One region of the Pseudomonas sp. AIG genome, then DNA from elsewhere that is predicted to be linked to it. Evidence: predicted binding sites of a transcription regulator. Region 1 holds the regulator's gene; the other holds the start of a gene.

Region 1 (4,163 bases):
CAGGCCCAGCTTGTTGATGATTTCGATTTCCAGAGCAGGCATCGCGGTGTGAATCCTTTAAGTGAGGTCGCGGTGGCGAACCTGGACGTTCTTCAGGGTTTTCTGCAGGGCCTGACCCAGGCGTTCGGTCAGGTAGACGGAGCGGTGATGCCCGCCGGTGCAGCCAATGGCAATGGTGACGTAGGCGCGGTTGCTCGCAGCGAAGCGCGGCAGCCACTTGTGCAGGTAGGTGAAGATGTCCTGAAACATTTCTTCGACCTCCGGCTGCGCCGCGAGGTACTCAGCCACCGGCGCATCGAGACCCGATTGCGCGCGCAGTTCCGGTTTCCAGTACGGATTGGGCAGGCAGCGCACATCGAACACCAGATCCGCATCCACCGGCATGCCGCGCTTGAAGCCGAATGACTCGACCAGAAACGCCGTGCCCGGCTCCGGCTGGTTCAGCAGGCGCAGCTTGATCGAGTCGCGCAGCTGATACAGGTTCAGATTGGTGGTGTTGATCTTCAGGTCCGCGAGGTCGGCAATCGGGCCGAGCAGGGCGGTTTCATCCTGGATCGCCTCGGCCAGCGAGCGGTTGGCATTGCTCAGCGGATGGCGACGGCGGGTTTCGGAAAAACGCTTGAGCAGGGTTTCCTCGTCGGCATCCAGATACAGCACATCGCACTGGATGTGCTTGCTGCGGACATCTTCAAGCAGTTCGGGAAAGCGCGTCAGGTGGCTCGGCAGGTTGCGCGCATCGATGGATACAGCCACCAGCGGCTGCGCCAGTTCCGTGTGAATCAGCGCACGTTCGGCCAGTTCCGGCAGCAAGCCTGCCGGCAGGTTGTCGATGCAGTAGTAACCGTTGTCCTCAAGGACATCCAGTGCGGTACTTTTACCCGAGCCGGAACGGCCACTGACAATGATCAAGCGCATGATTAGTGCCCGTTCTGCTCGTCCAGGACAACCTGATACAAGGCTTCGTTGCTCGCGGCGCTGCGCAGTTTATCGCGCACGTCCTTGCGGTCGAGCATGCTGGCGATCTGACGCAGCAACTCCAGGTGCGCATCGGTGGCGGCTTCCGGGACCAGCAGAACGAACAGCAGGTCAACCGGGGCACCATCGATGGCGTCGAAATCGATTGGCGCTTCTAGATGCATCAGTGCGCTGATGGGCGACTGGCAGCCCTTGAGGCGGCAGTGAGGAATGGCGATGCCGTTGCCAAAACCGGTGGAACCGAGTTTTTCACGGGCAATCAACGCCTCGAAGACATCTTGCATCTCCAGATCCGGCACTTCGCGGGCGATCAGGTTGGCAATTTGTTCGAGGGCTTTCTTTTTACTGCCGCCCGGCACGTTCACGAGGGAACGGCCGGGGGTCAGGATGCTTTCAAGTCGGATCATGGGTTAGGGGTGTTAACGACCGGTCGCGCCCTGGAGGAGGCTCTGGGTCTTTTCCTTATGCTTTTTGAGTTGGCGATCCAGCTTGTCGGTGAGTGAGTCGATCGCAGCATACATATCAGTATCTTCTGCGTTGGCGACCACTTCGCTGCCGGGGATATGCAAGGTGGCTTCGATTTTCTGCTTCAGCTTTTCGACGCACATCGTGACTTGCACGTTGGTGATCTTGTCGAAATGTCGCTCCAGTCGTTGGAGTTTTTCCTCGATGTAGGAACGCAGAGGTTGGGTCACTTCCAGTTGGTGTCCACTGATGTTGACTTGCATACAGCTTCTCCTTCGTTGCCAGTGCATAAAGCGGCAGGCTGGATAGCCTGCCACTGGAACGCTGTAACGTGGCTTACATCAACCGCTTGCGTTCGCTCGAAGGCGCGATCCCGAGGGATTCGCGGTACTTGGCGACGGTGCGGCGAGCCACCTGAATGCCTTGTGCCTCCAGTAAACCAGCGATCTTGCTGTCACTCAACGGCTTTTTCTGATTTTCCGCGGCAACCAGTTTTTTGATGATCGCGCGGATCGCCGTGGACGAGCATTCGCCGCCTTCGGAGGTGCTGACGTGGCTGGAGAAAAAGTATTTCAGTTCATAAATACCGCGCGGGGTATGCATGAATTTTTGCGTGGTCACGCGGGAAATTGTTGATTCGTGCATGCCGACCGCCTCAGCGATGTCGTGCAGGACCAACGGCTTCATGGCTTCGTCGCCGTACTCCAGAAAACCGCGCTGATGCTCGACGATCTGGGTGGCTACTTTCATCAATGTTTCGTTGCGGCTCTGCAGGCTTTTGATAAACCAGCGGGCTTCCTGCAACTGATTGCGCATGAAGGTGTTGTCGGCGCTGGTGTCGGCGCGACGGACGAAACCGGCGTACTGGGCGTTGACGCGCAGGCGTGGCACCGATTCCTGGTTCAACTCGACCAGCCAGCGCTCGTTGTCCTTGCGCACGATAACGTCAGGGACAACGTACTCGGCTTCGGTGGATTCGATTTGCGAACCCGGACGTGGATTAAGGCTCTGCACCAGCTCGATGACCTGGCGCAACTCGTCTTCCTTGAGCTTCATGCGTCGCATCAGCTGGCTGTAGTCGCGGCCGCCCAGCAGGTCGATGTAATCGCTGACCAAACGCTTGGCTTCAGCCAGCCAAGGCGTCTTGGCTGGCAGCTGACGTAATTGCAGCAGCAGGCATTCGCCGAGATTGCGCGCGCCGATACCGGCGGGTTCGAACTGTTGAATGCGGTGCAGGACGGCTTCGATTTCGTCCAGTTCGATGTCCAGTTCCGGGTCGAACGCCTCAAGAATTTCTTCGAGGGTTTCGTCCAGGTAGCCCTGATTGTTGATGCAATCGATCAGGGTCACGGCGATCAGGCGATCGGTGTCGGACATCGGTGCAAGGTTCAGTTGCCACAGCAGGTGGCTTTGCAGGCTCTCGCCGGCGGAGGTGCGGGTGGTGAAATCCCACTCGTCATCGTCGCTGCTCGGCAGGCTGCTGGCGCTGGTCTGGTAGACGTCTTCCCAGGCGGTGTCGACCGGAAGTTCGTTGGGGATGCGTTCGCTCCAGTCACCTTCCTCGAGGTTGTCTACCGTCGGTGCGGTTTCCTGATACGAGGGTTCCTGGATTTCGGTGTTGGGCTTCTGTTCGGCGTTGTCGGCCAAGGGGTCGGAATTGTCGAAGTCGTCGCCTTCTTCCTGGCGTTCGAGCATCGGATTGGATTCCAGCGCCTCCTGGATTTCCTGTTGCAGATCCAGGGTCGACAATTGGAGCAGGCGGATGGCCTGTTGCAGCTGCGGTGTCATCGTCAGCTGCTGGCCCATTCTCAAGACTAGCGATGGTTTCATGGCAGGGGCTTAACACCTTATTCGCCGGCGCTATGCGCCATCCACTACAGGGCGCCGGAGCGCCAAACTTAAGCAAATTATATGCCTGAAACTGAAGTGTTTGCCTAGAGCGCTGTAACAATTAAAGCGTATTAAATCCTGCTTGAATCGATACAGCGCCCGGGCGGCGCACCGGGCACTGTTTCGCTTACAGGCGGAACTCGTGGCCCAGATACACTTCCTTGACCAGATCGTTGGCCAGGATGGTTTCTGCGTCGCCTTCTGCGATCAGTTGACCATCATTGACGATGTAAGCGGTTTCGCAGATGTCCAGGGTCTCGCGGACGTTGTGGTCGGTGATCAGTACACCGATGCCTTTGGCCTTGAGATGATGGATGATCTGCTTGATGTCGCCGACCGAGATCGGGTCGACACCGGCGAACGGTTCGTCGAGCAGGATGAATTTCGGTGCCGTTGCCAGTGCGCGAGCGATTTCCACTCGGCGGCGTTCACCACCGGACAGGCTCATGCCGAGGTTGTCGCGGATGTGGCTGATGTGGAATTCCTGCAGCAGGCTTTCCAGCTCCTTGCGACGGCCGGCCTTGTCGAGTTCCTGACGGGTCTCGAGGATGGCCATGATGTTGTCGGCCACCGACAGTTTACGGAAGATCGACGCTTCTTGCGGCAGATAGCCGATCCCGGCCTTGGCACGACCGTGCATCGGCTGGTGGCTGACGTCCAGATCGTCGATCAGGACGCGGCCCTGATCGGCTTGCACCAAACCTACGATCATGTAGAAGCAGGTGGTTTTACCGGCGCCGTTCGGGCCGAGCAAGCCAACGATCTGGCCGCTGTCGATCGACAGACTGACGTCACGCACGACCTGGCGGCTTTTATAGGCCTTGGCCAGGTGC
Region 2 (4,163 bases), on a different contig from region 1:
GCACATCACCATGGTCGAGATCGACGGCACCGTGGTCGACATGTGCAAAGAGTTCCTGCCGAACCACTCCAGCGGCGCCTACGACGATCCGCGTCTGAACCTGGTGATCGACGACGGCATGCGTTTCGTCGCCACCACCACGGAAAAATTCGACGTGATCATCTCCGACTCCACCGACCCGATCGGCCCGGGCGAAGTGCTGTTCTCGGAGAACTTTTATCAGGCCTGCCACCGCTGCCTGAACGAGGGCGGCATCCTCGTGACCCAGAACGGCACGCCGTTCATGCAGATCGACGAAGTGAAGACCACTGCAGGGCGCCTGAACAGCCTGTTCCCGGACTGGCACTTCTATCAGGCGGCCGTACCGACCTACATCGGCGGTTCGATGACCTTCGCCTGGGGTTCGTCCAACCCGGCGTACCGCAAACTGAGCCGTGAAACCCTGCAACAGCGCTTCATCGGCAGCGGCATCGTCACGCGCTACTACAACCCGGAAATCCACATCGGCGCATTCGCCTTGCCGCAGTACGTGCTGCAGGCGATCAACAAGCCAAGCAACGACTAAAAAAACACTGCAATACCCTGTGGGAGCGAGCCTGCTCGCGAAAGCGGTGCGTCACTCAACAAAAATGTTGCTGACACACCGCCTTCGTCGGAACGCCGCCCGGAGCCGGCTCGCACATTTGCTTCCCCTTACAGTAAATGTCGTTTTTTTCATCTTTGTCCGCTGTAATCCTTTTGAACCAACTTTCGGCGTAAACAGTCGAGATAGGTGTAAGCCCATTTGCGGGTTTGATCGAGGAGGCACCGATGCAAAAGTGGAAAGTCACTTTCGTGGACGATCATGGTGAAATTGTCGATGAGGTGTTCGAGCGCGCGGAATGCCCCAGCGATGATGAGGCCGCTCGATTGATCAAGGCACGGCTTCTGCCCGTCGCCGCCGAACTGGACCTGAACGATCTGGAAGGGCGCACCGCCGATGCGGGCGTGAAAAGCCTGAAAACCCAGAACAGCATTGAAATCCGCAGCATCACTCCCATCTGACATTCTTCCTGTCACCTTTAACACCAGGCCTTGGCAGCAGCTCTGACTTGGGGCTACTCTGCAAGCGAGATCAGCGAACGGATCGCTAAGGTCTGGTCTTGTCAGCTACATGCTTGTTCCCGCGTGCAACCACGTTGCCGTCGTACTTTGGCCAAAGGCCCGGGGCGGGAATACGGAAAGTCTATCCATCTATGCGAGGGGGACGATTCATGAGCACAGCCTATCAAGAAGACATCAGCAGCAATGTTCTGCGCCGCATGAAAGAAGGCGGTTTCGATTTTTCCCGATTCCATCCCATCGAGTTCTACGCCATTTTCCCGGACGAGGAGCGGGCGCGCAGGGCGGCAGGAAAATTTCGCGGTGAATCCATCAATGCCCAGGTCAGCGTGCGTGATGACGGTGCGTGGGCGCTGGAATTGAGCAAAGTGATGTACGCGACGTATGACGATATTGGCGATTTCGAGCAGGGCTTTTCCGCCGTGGTCGAACCGCTGGGCGGCATCATCGAGGGCTGGGGCGTGAAACAGGAGGTGCGTAGCCGCCACCGTTTAAACTGATCTCTTGAATCAACTGTTTAGCAACGGCTGACCTTTTGGGTCGGCCGTTGTCGTTTCCGGCGTCCGTAAAAACGCCGTGGCAAAACCCTGAAACAAGAATCCGGGGCAAAAAAAAGCCACCGGAGAAGGTGGCTAAAAGGGAAGACCGATAAGGAGAGGAAACCGGTCAGGGTTACAGCGGGGCGGGCTGCCGAGGCAATCCCAATCAGTTGAGCTGGGCGCTTCGTGACGTTGTAGTCGGCGAAGTTTTGCAGCGAATGCGCGGATTATCCGCGGCCGATGCCGGGCAGTGAAATCAACTCTGACTATGCTGGTGATAGGCGATGCAGTGCGTCGCAATGAAGCGGGGGCAATCCGGTTGGGGCATTTGCCGCACAGGAATGGTGCGGTGGCTGCGAAGCGAATATCCAACCGATTGAAATCAAAGCGTTTATGCCGATGGCACGGGCCTTGCGAAGGCCTGTAGGTCCGGGTGACAAGGAGTACGGCATGATCCGCACCTATTTTGATGAGATGTACGATGCCGGCGGCCAGGTTCGCCCGCATTATCGGGAGTTCGCCCGATGGCTGGCTGACACGCCTGACGAACTGTTGGCCCAACGGCGACGTGAGGCCGATCTGCTGTTCCATCGCGCCGGCATTACCTTCACGCTCTACGGCGACGAGCAGGGCACCGAGCGCCTGATTCCTTTCGATACCATTCCGCGCAGCATTCCCGCCAGCGAATGGCGGATCGTCGAGCGCGGCTGCATCCAGCGGGTCAAGGCGCTGAACATGTTCCTCGCCGACCTCTATCACGAACAGCGCATCATCAAGGCCGGGATCATTCCCGCCGAACAGGTGCTGGCCAACGAGCAATATCAGTTGGCGATGCAGGGGCTGGATCTGCACCGCGATATCTATTCGCACATTTCCGGCGTCGATCTGGTGCGCGATGGCGACGGCACTTACTACGTGCTTGAAGACAACCTGCGCACTCCGAGCGGCGTGAGCTACATGCTCGAAGACCGCAAGATGATGATGCGCCTGTTCCCGGAACTGTTCGCCGCCCAGCGTATCGCGCCGATCGATCATTACCCGAACCTGTTGCTCGACACCTTGAAAAGCTCCAGCCCGATCGACGACCCAAGTGTGGTGGTGCTGACGCCCGGGCGCTTCAACAGTGCGTTCTTCGAGCACGCGTTTCTCGCGCGGGAAATGGGCGTGGAGCTGGTCGAGGGTGCGGATCTGTTCGTGCGTGACGACAAGGTCTTCATGCGCACCACCGACGGACCGAAAGCGGTGGACGTGATTTACCGCCGCCTCGATGACGCATTCCTCGATCCGCTGGCGTTCAACCCGGACTCGATGCTCGGCGTGCCGGGGCTGCTGTCATCCTATCGCTCGGGCAACGTCGTGTTGGCCAATGCCATCGGCACCGGGGTGGCGGACGACAAATCGGTGTATCCGTTTGTCACCGACATGATCCGTTTCTACCTCGACGAAGAACCGATCCTGAAGAACGTGCCGACCTGGCAATGCCGCAACCCGTCTGAACTTTCCCATGTGCTGGCCAATCTTCCAGATCTGGTGGTCAAGGAAACCCAAGGCTCTGGCGGTTACGGAATGCTGGTGGGACCGGCGTCGACGAAGGCCGAAATCGATGCCTTCCGCGAACGCATCAAGGCCAAACCCCACGCGTACATCGCGCAACCGACGCTGTCGCTGTCGACCTGTCCGACCTTTGTCGAAAACGGCATCGCGCCACGCCACATCGACTTGCGTCCGTTTGTCTTGTCCGGTCGCGAAACCCGCGTGGTGCCCGGCGGCTTGACCCGCGTGGCGCTGCGTGAAGGCTCTCTGGTGGTGAATTCATCACAGGGCGGCGGAACCAAGGACACCTGGGTGGTCGAGGATTGAAGGAAGCTTGCCATGTTAAGTAGAACTGCCTCGGATCTGTATTGGATGTCGCGTTACCTGGAGCGGGCGGAAAACCTCGCACGGATGCTCGACATCAGCTATTCGCTGTCGCTGATGCCGCAGGACGGTCGCGGTGACGGTCTGCACGAACTGGCTATGCCGCTGTTGATCACCGGTACGCTCGACGATTACCTGGAGCGTCACGGCGCGCTGCATGCGGAACGCCTGCTGCACTTTTTTGCCCTCGATGCGGCCAACCCGGCGAGCATTTACAGCTGCCTCGGCGCGGCGCGGGCCAGTGCGCATGCGGTGCGTGGACGCATCACGGCGGACATGTGGGAGAACATCAACTCGACGTGGCTGGAGATTCGCGGGATCGCCGAACAAGGCCTCAGTCGCTATGGCATGAGCCGCTTCTGCGAATGGATCAAGGAGCGTTCGCACCTGTTTCGTGGCGCCTCTTACGGCACGATCATGCGTAACGATGCATTCCGTTTCATTCGCCTCGGCACGTTTATCGAGCGCGCGGACAACACGCTGCGACTGCTCGATGCGCGCTACGAAATGGCCGGCGATCAGGCCGAAGCGGTCAGCGACGGCACGGCCCACGCCTATTACCAGTGGAGTGCTTTGCTGCGCGCCTTGTCCTCCTTCGAGGCCTAC

What was found. The regulator sigma-54, encoded in region 1, starts transcription at its own class of promoters, with help from an activator protein. The targets are predictions, from matches to a motif close to ANTGGCATNNANNTTGCTNT.
Region 2: a site for sigma-54 is predicted at 2,039-2,058, ahead of ACWR1S_RS18340 (circularly permuted type 2 ATP-grasp protein). Genes of this name have one in related genera too.

Annotation. Positions count from the first base shown of each region.
Region 1 covers NZ_CDROCK010000073.1:7,840-12,002, forward strand. The annotation lists gene ACWR1S_RS28480 (HPr family phosphocarrier protein) at 1-42, opposite strand, end outside; gene rapZ (RNase adapter RapZ) at 58-915, opposite strand; gene ptsN (PTS IIA-like nitrogen regulatory protein PtsN) at 918-1,382, opposite strand; gene hpf (ribosome hibernation-promoting factor, HPF/YfiA family) at 1,395-1,703, opposite strand; gene ACWR1S_RS28500 (RNA polymerase factor sigma-54) at 1,777-3,270, opposite strand; gene lptB (LPS export ABC transporter ATP-binding protein) at 3,458-4,163, opposite strand, start outside.
Region 2 covers NZ_CDROCK010000031.1:51,610-55,772, forward strand. The annotation lists gene speE (polyamine aminopropyltransferase) at 1-565, shown strand, start outside; gene ACWR1S_RS18330 (hypothetical protein) at 811-1,044, shown strand; gene ACWR1S_RS18335 (ribonuclease E inhibitor RraB) at 1,254-1,601, shown strand; gene ACWR1S_RS18340 (circularly permuted type 2 ATP-grasp protein) at 2,091-3,500, shown strand; gene ACWR1S_RS18345 (alpha-E domain-containing protein) at 3,513-4,163, shown strand, end outside.